One region of the Peribacillus sp. NPDC096540 genome, then DNA from elsewhere that is predicted to be linked to it. Evidence: riboswitches for the same ligand, from Rfam matches in the RefSeq annotation. Region 1 holds a riboswitch; each other region holds the start of a gene.
What was found. A riboswitch is a leader RNA that binds a small molecule or an ion and turns the genes downstream of it on or off. The one in region 1 is predicted to bind cobalamin.
Positions count from the first base shown of each region.

Region 1 (3,530 bases):
ATTAAAAATGGAAGTGTCACAGCCCACCAAAATATCGCCCATTCGATTGGTAAGAAGCCCTCCATAATATGCATGGCCATTGCTCTCTTTGGTATGAAGAGTAGTAAAATGACAAAATAAAGTATTTTCAAATTGGCTTTTTTCATTTTTTCTCCTTTCGACGCTATTATTTAAAATGATTAAAGCTGAGAAGAGAAGTGGCGGGCAACATAAAAAGCACTTCTCTCAAAAAGAAAGAAGTGCGTAATGAACAGTAAGTTTGCAGCATAATCCAAACATTAGCCTTATCTGCCTGATCCGCACACCCATCCTCGTAGGTTGAAACAGTTTTACGCTTCATGGCAGGTCTCCTGGCTCTGGATCATCATCCTCATACTTCCTTCCCATCTAGTTTGACAGTGGATTATTCTTTACGTATTAGGACTTCCCTTTACAGTGGCGGGACCGCGCCGGATTTACACCGACTTCCCTATTAAGCTAAATTCCGAGAAATTCAGCACCATAAAACTTATGTAATTTTTTGAAAAATTCTCGTTTAGTGTATCATAAAGCAATGATTCCATCTACACTCCGTTCATATATTTTTTTTTGAGAAGGATAAAATCGCAGAGAAGCAAGGAATGAAGCTGAATTATCACCATTAAACTTTCAAAACAGTCGGAATAAACTATTGAATTTTGATAAAGTTGGTATATGATAGATAAAGTTAACTAGAAATGTATGATTATAAAACCAAATATTCCAATTTAAAAGTGCTCTTGTATGAATATGCAAGGGATAATAGGGAAATCGGTGAGAATCCGATGCAGCCCCCGCTACTGTAACGCTGATGAAATTGTCGATAACCACTGGCATAAAGCTGGGAAGGGACAAAAGTAAATTGAAGCGTAAGCCAGGAAACCTGCTTTTAAAATTGTGTGATACTTTTCGGAGGGAAAGGTAGAAGAACTATGGAAATTTTGAGAGTTTCATCTTGCTTGCTGGAGGCTCCTTATTCATATAGTTTTTTTAAACCTTAACTCTAACAGTTAAGGTTTTTTATTTTGCCTTTTCTCAGAATTTAGGAGGAAGAAGATGACAACTTGGAACTTGAAAGGCACAAATTCGCATCTGTTGATTTGTAACGGCAGTAGTTGCATGAAAAAAGGCGGCGAAGAAATAACACAAGCAATTCGTGATGAAATTACTTCACAAGGTCTGAATCAAAAAATTCATACTACTAGAACTCGCTGTAACGGCAGGTGTAAGGATGCCTGCGTTGTGATTGCATATCCTCAAGGGACATGGTATCGAGTGGACTCACCTGATTTTGGACGTGAGATTGTCCGGAATATCGATGAAGAGAAGTTTATTCCGCAGATGCTTTACCAATTTACTGATGGAGAAATGACTCCTAATCCGGATTTTCCACCTCAAACAGGAATTTCAAAAGACAAGTCGTAAAAGGAGATGTCTAAATGAGTACAAACGGTAAATTATTTGTCGTTGGCTTTGGACCAGGGAATTTTGAACATATTACCAAACGTGCTGTAGAAGCCCTTCAAGAAAGTGACTTCATCATTGGTTACAAAACATATGTGGAACTCATTCAGGGCCTTCTTACAGATCAAACGATTATAAGTACGGGTATGACTGAAGAAGTATCACGTGCACAAGAAGCAGTGAAACAGGCGGAGTTGGGAAAGAAAGTGGCTGTAATTTCGAGTGGTGATGCAGGAGTTTACGGAATGGCTGGTCTGGTTTATGAAGTATTGATTGAAAAAGGGTGGAAAGAAGAAACGGGAGTAGCCATTGAAATCATTCCTGGTATTTCTGCCATCAATTCATGTGCCTCTTTACTTGGAGCACCTGTTATGCATGATTCCTGTACCATCAGCCTCAGTGACCATTTAACGCCTTGGGATCTTATTGCCAAAAGAGTAGAGGCTGCTGCAATGGCTGACTTTGTCATTGCGCTTTATAATCCTCGAAGCGGTAGACGGACTAGGCAAATTGTTGAAACACAGAAAATTTTACTGCGTTATCGCTCGCCCGAAACACCTGTCGGATTGGTGAAAAGTGCTTATCGCGATCGTCAGGATATTGTGATAACCAATTTGAAAGACATGTTAAATCACGATATTGGGATGCTAACGACCGTCATTATTGGAAATTCATCTACCTTTTTATATGATGACAAAATCATCACGCCACGTGGATATCAAAGAAAGTATACATTGAATTCGGAAAGGCAACCATTGAAGCCGCATCAACGCTTGCAAAAAGAAGCAGAACCGTGGGCATTAGATCAAGAAACGGCATCTATACAGGAAGCGTACACCGAGTCGACTGGCGGAGTTGGGTTGCTTACAAAAGCCCCAGAAAAAAAGCGCACTTCTTTTGAAGTGGCAATGGAAGCACTCATAAAAGTTAAGGGTCAAACAGTCCAGCAATCTATTACGCCAGTTGTTCAGCAAAAAATTGAGTCGGTATTCGAGCTTGCCGTTAGCCCAGGTGTGGCGAACAAGCAATTTACTCCCAAACAAATGATGACACTTGCAGAAGTTGTTGGAGAGAAAGGAACGATGGAATACACGCCAAATCATAAAATCGTTTTAAAGATTCCTACAACAGATCCAGAAGTTATTACTGGAAAATTGCAAACAGCAAACTTTTTATTATCGCCAATTGGGGATGTACTGACCTTAAAAGCTTGTGATTTCTGTGATGGTGAAAAAGTGGAATCCATTCCTTACGCGGATGAAATACAGAGGGTGCTTGGTGGGATTGATATGCCTAAGGAAATGAACATTGGTTTTAATGGGTGTGGAATGGCTTGTTATAGTGCAGTAATGGATGATATCGGGATCGTTTTCCGAAAAGGGAAATTTGATTTATTCCTTGGAGCTAAACCGGTGGGCAGAACTGCTCATCCTGGTCAACCTGTTGCTGAAGGAATTGAACCGGATCAACTAGTTGAATTAATTACAAACATTGTCAACGAATATAAACAAAATGCCCATCCTAATGAACGACTATTTAAATATTTTAAACGGGCGAAAAAGATACAAGGCTATTTATATCAAGACATTGCTCCCAAAATAAAAATAGAGCCTGCGCCTTGTGAAGACTAATCAAGAGGGGGATAACAAATGAAAGCAGTATTATTCGTAGGACACGGAAGCCGATTAGCTTCTGGAAACGAAGAGGTTATTCGTTTTATAAAAAATATGATTCCGATAATGGACGACTGCTTATTGATTGAAACATGCTTCTTGGAATTTGCCACGCCAAATATATCCCAAGGCATTGACAATTGTATAAAAAGAGGAGCCACTGAAGTTATCGTCATTCCGATTATTTTGCTACATGCAGGACATTCAAAATTACATATTCCAGCTGAAATAGAGGATGGAAGGAATAAATATCCAGCTGTTACATTCACATATGGACAAACGATTGGTGTTCACCATGAAGTATTGACGATTCTGACAGATCGCCTTGAGGAAGTTGGATTCGATACATCTTTGGAACACCCGGAGACAGCAATT
Region 1 covers NZ_JBNNTG010000026.1:77,695-81,224, forward strand. The annotation lists gene ACQKMR_RS20150 (energy-coupling factor ABC transporter permease) at 1-146, opposite strand, end outside; gene ACQKMR_RS20155 (hypothetical protein) at 167-340, opposite strand; cobalamin riboswitch at 324-519, opposite strand; cobalamin riboswitch at 734-923, shown strand; gene ACQKMR_RS20160 ((2Fe-2S) ferredoxin domain-containing protein) at 1,075-1,443, shown strand; gene cobJ (precorrin-3B C(17)-methyltransferase) at 1,458-3,113, shown strand; gene ACQKMR_RS20170 (sirohydrochlorin chelatase) at 3,132-3,530, shown strand, end outside.

Region 2 (3,530 bases), on a different contig from region 1:
AGGAGTTCGAGGCTATTCCAGGTTACGGGGTAAAAGCTGTAGTGGATCAAAAAGTGTTACTGGTGGGTACACGGAAATTAATGAAGCAAAATAACGTGGATATTACAAAAGCACTACCGGCCATGGAAGACCTTGAGGGGCAAGGCAAAACCGCGATGCTGGCTAGCATAGATGGTGGATATGCAGGTCTTATTGCTGTGGCGGATACCATAAAAGACACTTCTCAAACAGCCATAAAAAGGTTAAAAGAGATGGATATTCAGGTCATCATGATAACGGGTGATAATCAAAGGACTGCCCATGCCATCGGAAACCAAGTTGGCATTGACCAGGTCATTGCGGAAGTACTTCCTGAAGGGAAAGCGGAAGAAGTGAAAAAACTTCAAGCAGCTGGAAAGAAAGTGGCTATGGTTGGAGATGGAATCAATGATGCACCAGCACTTGCCCTAGCTGATATTGGTATGGCTATCGGTACGGGGACAGATGTGGCCATGGAAGCTGCGGATATTACTTTAATTCGTGGAGATTTAAACAGCATTGCCGATGCTATCCTCATGAGTAGAAAAACGATGCGGAATATTAAACAAAACCTATTCTGGGCCTTTGCTTATAACGTAATAGGCATACCGATTGCGGCTATTGGGCTACTTGCCCCTTGGTTAGCAGGTGCTGCCATGGCATTTAGTTCAGTATCCGTTGTAATAAATGCACTTCGTCTGCAAAGAGTAAAGCTTTGAAGTTAAAGTTAATATTTTAGAAAGCATTGGTACTTATACCAATGCTTCAGACTGTAGACAAACTCGATAAATAATTGAGTTTGTCTACAGTTTTTTTGAGGATTTGTAAAATTTGAACGTTGATTGGAACGTAGGGCACTCGCTTTCCGCGGGCGGTCCGGGAGCATCCTCGGCGCCCTTTGCGCCTGTGGGGTCTTCCTTGGACGCGCTTTTCCCGCAGGAGTCTCGCACCTTTCGTTCCAATCAACTTTGTTTTAACATTTAGATAGAACCCCTTTTGCCAACCTTTTAATGAACGCTTTAGGTGGGAATTCACCTGTTTTCCCGCTATTGAACCATGAAGCCCTATGGAAGAAAGGCATAAATATGAATCAGGCTTCGAGCCTACTTGTTATGGTGGTAGCAACCTTTCCTCCTTATTGAAAGCCTATTGGATGTAGAGACTCCTGTTCATGTACAAGTAAATTCAAGAGTTTATCAAGTTCTTGGCTCAAATGTAACGTTTTTTTTGAGGTGAGCCCATGCTTTAAGGCAGTAAATATTAATTCTTTCCTCATTGTCTCTATTTTTTTATGTAGTAGTTCCATACTTTCCAACGAAAATCCCCTCAAGACCTTTCCTTTATTGTAGTATATTTTATTATTACATAAATTAGGATGATTTTAAATAATTAAGTGAGTATTCACTTATAAAAAATGAAAGTAAATTCGGAGGGTGCAATACAGATCTGTAAAAAGAAAATTCTCCTCACTATCATACGATATATGTCGTTACAGATTACTGTTCGTATAAGAGTATGCCTATCCATACCTAACGAGCCGTTAAAAAACATCAGGACTTTAATTTGATATAGCATAAATTTGCGATAACGAATATAATTTGTATTAGGTAAACTTTTTTTGAGTTAATTTTCAAAGTGAATATTTCCATTTTGAGAGAGTTGCAAGCGTAAAACAGTTAAGTTTAGGAAAATTAATATGTTTGTTACATGTTAAAGAGAACATGCTTATTCTCCTTTTACTACCTGTATTTCGTTTATTGCTAGGATGGATATGATTAGTAGCTGGGTTTATCAAAAATTACTTAGGGATGAAACTAATAAATTGTTAAGAGTACCAAATGGTTTCGACATACTAATTTTACGATTGACAAGCTCTATATTTTACTATGAAGATGAGGGAAAATTTCATATAGTATTGGAATGGGTATATTCGTTTAATAGCGAATATTTAAAAGGGAAGCCGGTGCAAAATCCGGCACGGTCCCGCCGCTGTAATGGTGAGTCCTATGCAAGAAAGTCACTGGATAATATCCGGGAAGACGCATGGAGATGATGAACCTAAGTCAGAAGACCTGCCCGTTCTAGAAATGCTGTTAAACCTACGGGAGATAGGGAGGTGTTAGAGTGCTAGAAGACGAATTTGTTCTTAAATAATAAGCATTTCTGACCGTTAAATCTGGTTGGAAATGCTTTTTTTGTATAATTTTCAAATAGTTAAAATTCCATAATTGAAGGTGAGAAAACATGTACTTAAAACGGTCTAGTTTATTCCATTCTTTTGTTGGACTACTAGTAATTTTCACAATTTTTGTTACTGGTTGCAGCAACACAACAATAGATCAAGAAAATACATCAGATAAAGATAAACAAAAAGTTGTTACTTTTTCCTGGCCTGGGGATATAGGTGACTTAAATCCACACACATATTTTCCGAATGAGTTTTTTTCCCAGGCTATGGTATATGAATCCCTTGTTTATTACGGTGAAGGCGGAGAAATTCAGCCTTGGCTTGCAGAGAGCTGGGATATATCGAAAGATGGAAAAGAATATGTATTCCATCTGAGGAAAGATGTTAAATTTTCCGATGGTTCCCTCTTTAATGCTGCAATCGTTAAGAAAAACTTTGATACCATTTTAGATAATCGCAAACAACATGAATGGGTGGAATTAATTAACCAAATCAAAGGTACTGAAATAATAGATAAATATACATTTAAACTTATTTTGAACAACGCGTATTATCCAACTCTGCAAGAACTAACTTACATCAGACCGTTGAGATTTGTAGGAGAAGCTGCTTTTCCTGACAGTCAAAACACATTTAAGGACGGACTCAAGTCTCAGATTGGCACAGGACCATGGGTGTTGAGCGAATATAAGAAAAATGAGTTTGCTGTTTTTAAAAGGAATGAACAGTATTGGGGTACTAAGCCTAAAGTAGATAAGGTGGTTGTTAAAGTCATTACTGACGGAGAGTCAAGAGTATTAGCTTTTGAGAAAAAAGAACTCGACTTTATATTTGGAAACGGGGTCATTAGCCAAGATTCATTCCAATTTTTGAAGAATTCAGGGCAATATGAAACTAAATTGTCAGAACCTACTGCTACAAGAACACTGCTTCTTAACTCAAACAGAGAAGCGACTAAAGATCTTAAAGTTCGGTTAGCTCTTCAACATGCTTTTAATAAACAGGCTGTTATTGATAAGATCTTTTATGGTATGGAAAAAAAGGCTGATACTTTGTTTCCACCTATGTTGCCTTACACGAAAATTAATATAGAGCCTCATGAATATGATACAGAAAAAGCAAAACAGTTATTGGATGAATCTGGATGGAAACAAGTGAAGGGGAAACCATTTAGAGAAAAAGACGGAAAAGAATTGCAATTGGAATTACTGTTTAATAGTACAGACAACATCCAAAAGTCAATCGCAGAATTTACCCAAGGTGATTTTAGAAAGCTGGGAATTGATGTTAAGTTGACTAGTCAAGAAACTAATACTTTTTGGAC
Region 2 covers NZ_JBNNTG010000021.1:19,688-23,217, reverse strand. The annotation lists gene ACQKMR_RS17570 (heavy metal translocating P-type ATPase) at 1-737, shown strand, start outside; gene ACQKMR_RS17565 (aspartyl-phosphate phosphatase Spo0E family protein) at 1,154-1,324, opposite strand; cobalamin riboswitch at 1,924-2,112, shown strand; gene nikA (nickel ABC transporter substrate-binding protein) at 2,263-3,530, shown strand, end outside.
Region 2: another riboswitch for cobalamin. It lies ahead of nikA (nickel ABC transporter substrate-binding protein); the one in region 1 lies ahead of ACQKMR_RS20160 ((2Fe-2S) ferredoxin domain-containing protein).

Region 3 (3,530 bases), on a different contig from region 1:
GTATTTGCTGCGAGCTCTACAGCTTCACCAATCCTTGGCCCAGGACGTGACATAATATTTTCATCAAGTAGATAGACTTGATTATTTTTCACGGCGTTGATATTTTCCCAGCCTTTTCGGGATTTAATTTCATCAACAGCATCATCTGCATAGGTAGCAGTCGTAAGGATAGTATTAGGGTTTCGTTTGACAATTTCTTCATCTGAAACTTTAACCCAGCCTTTTTGATCGGCAAAGATGTTTTTAATGCCTGCAGTCTCTAGAATTTCTTGTTGGAAGGTTTCCGATCCTGTTGTATAGATTTCTGGAGCTGGACTAATTTCAAAATAGGTTTGTTCCTTTTCATCTAATGTTTCAATTTTTTCCTCAACACTTGTAATTTGGGTTTGGATATCTTTCACCAATTCTTCGCCTTTTTCAGCTACGCCCATGACTTCAGCAATTTGCCCAATATCCCCATATACATCATCAAAATTTGACGCGGATTTTATAATGAATACAGGGATTCCAGCATCTTCAAGCAGCTTTAGCGTCGTTTCATCACCAATGGTATAAGCAATAATGGCATCTGGTTTTAAGGAAATAATTTTCTCTGTATTGATATTCACCGAATCGGAAACATGTTCAATATCTTTTGCTTCCTTTGGGTAATTATCGAAATCGGTCACGCCAATGACCTTATCCCCCAGCCCTAGTTCAAATAAAATTTCTGTATTACTTGGTTGAAGTGAAACTACTGTTTCCGGAATTTTATCGAATTTTATTTTCTTTCCAGTATCATCGGTAACGGTATAGGCTTTGACTTCTTCTGTCTTGTTAGTATCTTTCTTTTCTTTTGTCGTCTGGTCATCCTTTACTCCACATCCAGTAAGGAAAAGGGCAAGTATCAGGGTGGAAATCCAACTAAATCGTAAGGTTCTCTTCATTATTTATTCCTCCGTGTTCTTCTTCATGGGTTTGGTTGGGTATGATTTGCTGATAAAAGGAATCTCCTCAATACCATGTTGCTTATTGACGTAGACAGCCATCACGAATAGAACATTTGCAAGCAAATTGGCGTAATCAAAGAGAATTCCAGGGATTTCCCTTTCTAAACTAACCTTGTGTAAAGCACGGACCGACTTTTTGGCTTCACTACGGCAAGTATGCAGAACACAGGCAGCTGTTGAACCTTGCGGAAGCACAAATGTCTCAATATGCTCTTTAACTTCAGCGACATAATGGTCGTAGATTGCACTTAAACGTTTCAGATCATTGTCGGTAATGGCTAATTTCCCACGGACTGAGCCATTTAAATGATAAGCCATCGGCAACAATTCCATTAAATCACGGTATACATCTGGAACATCCTTTGTAAACGAGGCTGCCAAGCCAATTTGTGTCGTCAAAGAGTCGGTACGTATTTCATAATCGACGGTAGACTCGGATTCGCGCATGTATGGATAGCATAAAAAACGAAAATCCTTCTTTGCCATAACTCTTCCTCCTCTTTATATTTAGATAAATCACCTCTGTGTCGCTTTTCGCAGCAAAAGAAAAAGCCGACCAAGGGCATTGGTCGGCATCAATCACCTATGTATCTGTAACAGAAAAAGAGGGAAGACTGCCGTACAATCCTCCTATCTTCCGAAGAGCATAATACGATAAAAAAGGCAGGTCTCCTGGCTCGTGCGTCATTTTACTCTAAGAACCTTCCCATTTGAACAGGATGAACGGTTGTCGGTGTGAATCTTTATCCTCAAACAGTGGTATTTATCTTATTTCATTAGCACTTACAGTTGCGGAAACAGCTTCGGCTTTACACCGAATTCCCTATTAAGCTGACAAGGCAGCACCTTTTTCTGCAAGGTTTATATTCACTTAGCAACAGTTTACCATACCTTTTTCCTGAAGCAGTATGAATATTTTTAGAGAATTTCATTTATGGTTTGCGAATTATCTAGTAAACTTACAATGTAAGGTTCAATTGGAGGTTAATGTAAAATGTATGTCGAGTATAAAGAATATATAATAGGTGTTATATAAGAGTAATAGGGTAATCTCAGGAGGTAGAGAATGATTTATAAGCAGGTAAATCAAAAACTGGAAAAGATTTTAGGGAATATTGAAAAAGTGATTATTGGAAAACGAGATATAGCAGAACTAAGCATTGTTGCACTTCTTTCTGGGGGGCATGTTTTATTGGAGGATGTTCCCGGTGTAGGCAAGACTGTCATGGTCAGAGCACTGGCAAGATCGATAGGCGCAAACTTTAAGCGTATACAATTCACACCTGATTTACTACCTTCAGATGTAACGGGCGTTTCAATTTTCAATCCAAAGGAACAAGAATTTATTTTTAGACCAGGACCAATTATGGGCCATATTATTTTAGCCGATGAAATAAACCGGACCTCGCCGAAAACACAATCCGCCTTGCTTGAAGCAATGGAAGAGGCAAGTGTGACGGTTGATGGGGTTACAAGGGGATTGGAGAAGCCCTTTTTCGTCATGGCGACACAAAATCCAATTGAGTACGAAGGAACATACCCACTTCCAGAGGCGCAATTGGATCGTTTTCTATTAAAAATGAAAATGGGCTATCCGGGTGTTGAAGAAGAAATTGAGGTTTTGCACCGGGCTCAATATACCGCACCACTTGAAGAGTTAGAATCTGTTATTACTTTAGAGGAATTAATAGCTTTACAGGAAGAGGCTAAAGCGGTGATCGTGGATAACACAATAAAGCGGTATATTGTTGATTTGGCAAATCAATCTCGTACGCATGAGACCGTATATTTAGGGGTGAGTCCTCGTGGATCGATTGCATTGATGAAGGCAACCCAAGCTTATGCACTTTTGAAGGGCAGAGATTATGTTCTACCGGATGATGTGCAATATTTAGTACCGTTCGTATTTGCCCACCGACTTATCTTGAAGCCAGAAGCGAATTATGAGGGAGTAGATGCTGGCATGGTGATTCACCAGATTGTCGCGACGACTCAAGTGCCTGTGAAGAGAGCTATGACCTAATGCGGAACTTGATCAGCATCTTAAAGGAAAACATGAGTGTGATTGGCTTGTTATTACTTATGGCGATTTCCTTTTCTTTTGCGATGTTTCAAGGAGGTTTTGTCAGTTGGTTTATTTTTTATACATTTTTACCGTTCGCTGTGTACTCTACGATTCTACTTTTTTATCCGATTAATAACATGATCGTTGAGAGAAAGGTCAGCAAAAGAGAATGCCGAGCTGGAGATTCTGTAGAAATAGCTTTAACTGTAACCCGTAAAAACAGGCTGCCTCTTTTATATATGATGGTAGAGGAGGAGTTGCCGAAGGGATTGGTAAATTGGGGGATGCAAAGAAAAACACTTGTCTTTCCGGGTTTCAGGCATACCTTCAGTATGACATATACTTTGGACAATTTGCCACGGGGTGAGCATGAATTTCAAACAATCCGTTTCAGGATAGGAGACTTTTTTGGCATCTTTGAAAAGGAAGCGACATTTAATTCACCTTTAAAAATCACTGTTTTCCCTTCATATCAT
Region 3 covers NZ_JBNNTG010000048.1:10,220-13,749, reverse strand. The annotation lists gene ACQKMR_RS25470 (helical backbone metal receptor) at 1-926, opposite strand, end outside; gene ACQKMR_RS25465 (hypothetical protein) at 930-1,475, opposite strand; cobalamin riboswitch at 1,635-1,854, opposite strand; gene ACQKMR_RS25460 (AAA family ATPase) at 2,056-3,012, shown strand; gene ACQKMR_RS25455 (DUF58 domain-containing protein) at 3,012-3,530, shown strand, end outside.
Region 3: another riboswitch for cobalamin. It lies ahead of ACQKMR_RS25465 (hypothetical protein); the one in region 1 lies ahead of ACQKMR_RS20160 ((2Fe-2S) ferredoxin domain-containing protein).

Region 4 (3,530 bases), on a different contig from region 1:
TGTCGGAAGAATTAACCTTGTTGATATTGATAATACCAATGGTGTCGCACATGTGGGTTATAGAATTGGCGAGAAGTATACGCAAAGGGGAATAGCGAATAAAGCATTAAAGCTATTGCTAAACAAAGCGTCAGAATCAAGTGTAAACCAGATAGAAGCGAAAACAACAAGTAACAATATTGCCTCTCAAAAAGTTTTAGAGAGAAACGGATTTAAACGAATTTCTATTAATGTAGAACAAAGTGACCTCAATGGTCAAAAAGAAACGTTTATCCATTATAGCAGGGCCCTTTAACCGGTCATGATCTTTTAAACTAGAGTGTAGGAGCTTTCCGTCTTTCTACTTTTCCAATTGTGAAAAGATGGGAAGTATACTATACTAACGTTATATTTATTTGGAAATTTTGCGAAGTTCATAAATATGCCGCTGGGTGCCTTTGTGTGAACAAAGGGTAACAGGGAATCGGGTGTAAATCCCGAGTGGTCGCGCCACTGTAACCAAGAAGTTTTCTTTCAAGATGTCACTTGATGATGAATCAGGGAAGACGAAAGAAAATGATGATCTGGAAGCCAGGAGACCTACCTAGTGTGTATCGCCAATCATCCTTCGCTGAGAGGAGAGGTGTTCGAGAGGGAAAAGACTGACTGCAAACACAGTTTGTATGTCTTTATACTTATGCTCGTAACTCCATTCCTTGTAAAACGGATTGGGGTTTTTTTGTGAGTTTTTTTTTGAGGAGGATTTCATTATTGAGAGAGTTATTGCTAAGTAGGTCGTTGAAAGAGAATGTGGATGTACCACAAGAACCACAGTTTGAGAGGAAAGCCAAACGCCGGTTTCGATTTTTGTTACTTTTCTTGGTTTGCATCCTTTTATTATCGATTACATTTGCTGTAACCCTCGGCCCAGTTAAGATGTCGGCGATAACGGTTTGGAAAATTGCTATAGGTCACCTTCCGTTTATTGGTGATTATATAGACGTGAATTGGAGCCGATCCCAAGAGAGAATTATTTGGGATATCCGTTTACCCCGGGTCTTACTCGGAGCAGTGGTAGGAGCGGGATTATCCGTAGTGGGTGTGGTTATTCAGGCTTTGGTTCGCAATTCACTAGCAGATCCGTATATCCTGGGCATTTCTTCTGGTTCATCGGTTGCAGCAACCCTCGTTATTCTATTTGGAGCACTGCCTATTTTCGGTCAATATGCACTCTCGTTTGGTGCTTTCTTGGGTGCAATGGTCGCGATGCTGTCCGTTTATTTATTAGCTCAAGTAGGTGGGAGAATTCAAACGACAAGACTATTGCTTGCGGGTGTGGCTATTTCGATGATTATGTCCGCCATAACTAATTTCATTGTCACCCTTGCTCCAAAGGATTCTGGTATTCGTGAAGCGATGTTTTGGATGATGGGAAGCTTAGCCGGAGCCAAATGGGATTATATACCGATTCCAACTGTCGTGGTGGCCGTTGTTTCCATCTATCTATTAGTACACTCTCGCTCTCTTAATATCTTATTAATGGGAGAAGAAGTCGCAGTGACACTTGGCGTTAATATGGAATCCTTTCGTAAAGTGCTAATCATAATTACTTCCCTTCTTACAGGAACAATTGTGGCTGTAAGTGGCTCTATCGGGTTTATTGGTTTAGTCGTTCCCCATTTAGCCCGGCTAGTAGTGGGTACAGACCATAAACGTGTACTATCATGCAGTATTTTGATAGGGATGATTCTGGTTATTTGGTCAGACGTATGTGCTAGGTTGGTTCTTGCACCTCAAGAACTTCCGATTGGGGTTGTCACTGCACTTTGCGGCGGTCCATTCTTTATTTGGCTTTTGCGTCGAAGTTCGTATTCCTTTGGGGGTGGAGGCAAGTGAAATTATCTATTGAAGAAGTGTCTTATTCCATTCTGGAAACTACTATTATAGAGGATATTTCCCTGCAAATAAGTTCTGGACAGTTTGTAGGGCTAATCGGCCCGAATGGGAGCGGGAAATCGACTCTATTAAAAGCGGCTTCTCGAATTGCAGAGCCACACACTGGATCAGTTCACCTGGACGGTCAAAACCTATACAGGCTTTCACCGAAACAAACCGCTCGGGAAATGGCGGTTGTTAGTCAAGAAACATCCCTGACATTTGACTTTACCGTACTAGAAATGATTTGGATGGGGCGGCATCCTCATAAGCGGCTTTTTCAAGGAGACACGGAGAAAGACCGCCTCATCGTCAATCATGCGCTAGAACGTGTTGAAATGAAGGGGTTTGAGGACAGAAGTTTCATGAGCCTATCCGGTGGCGAGAAACAACGTATTCTCGTTGCCCGTGCCCTTGCACAGGAAGCGAATATCATTATCTTGGACGAACCAACGAATCATTTAGACATCCGTCACCAACTGCAATTGTTAGACCTTGTTAAAAAGCTGGATATTACTGTCTTTACCGCTTTGCATGATATAAATTTAGCAGCCATGTATTGTGATTATTTGTACGTCATCCAAAATGGGAGAGTGGTTGCCTTTGGAACGCCAGAAACGGTATTAACGGCAGAACTAATAAGAACGGTGTTTGGTGTTGAAACAGAAATCAGCATTCATCCAATCACGAAAAAGACACACATCACTTTTTTAGCCCATCTATAAGAGAAAATAAATTTGAGGAGAAATAAATGACTAGTTACCGAAAGATATGGTTAAGTATTAGTTTACTAGTAATGATGATGTTGGCCGCTTGTAATAGTTCTGAAGATGCTTCAAAGAATGACAAACAGAGCAAAAGTGGACAAGAAGATGTAGTCATCACAAACCTGGACCATGAATTTACATATAAAGAGGCACCAAAACGGGCGGTTACCCTAAATCAGCATGCGACGGAAATTATGCTAGCATTGGGTCTACAGGATTCAATGGTAGGAACAGCATATTTAGATGACAAAATTTTACCCAAATTTAAAGATGCCTATGAGTCGATTCCTGTACTTGCTAAGGAATACCCTTCAAAAGAAGTTTTCTTTGAAGCAGAGCCCGATTTTGCTTATGCTGGCTGGAAAAGTGCCTTTACAGAACAAACATTAGGAACTGTTCAGGAGCTTAAAGAAGCTGGTATTAATACATATATTCAAGAGTCCTCCAATACATCAACACCAACCATGAAAGATGTCTATAAGGATATTGAGAATATTGGGCGTATCTTTCATGTAGAAGAAAAAGCAGCAGAAGTCATCAATGAAATGAAACTGGAGATCAAGGAAACAACTTCAAAAATTGGTTCAGTTGAAACACCAAAAAACGTCTTCGTGTATGATAGCGGGGAAGAAGTCCCTAAAACGGCAGCTAAAAATAATTACATGACCGGAATCATTACATTGGCTGGAGGTCAAAATATTTTTAATGATATTGAAGGAGGATGGCCTGAGGTTAGTTGGGAAGAAGTGGTGGATCGCAATCCAGATGTTATAGTCATCATTGATTATGGTGATATCCCAATCGAACAAAAAGAAAAATTCTTATTAAATAAAAGCGAGCTTGCAGATG
Region 4 covers NZ_JBNNTG010000005.1:448-3,977, forward strand. The annotation lists gene ACQKMR_RS06720 (GNAT family N-acetyltransferase) at 1-295, shown strand, start outside; cobalamin riboswitch at 414-601, shown strand; gene ACQKMR_RS06725 (FecCD family ABC transporter permease) at 790-1,875, shown strand; gene ACQKMR_RS06730 (ABC transporter ATP-binding protein) at 1,872-2,639, shown strand; gene ACQKMR_RS06735 (ABC transporter substrate-binding protein) at 2,666-3,530, shown strand, end outside.
Region 4: another riboswitch for cobalamin. It lies ahead of ACQKMR_RS06725 (FecCD family ABC transporter permease); the one in region 1 lies ahead of ACQKMR_RS20160 ((2Fe-2S) ferredoxin domain-containing protein).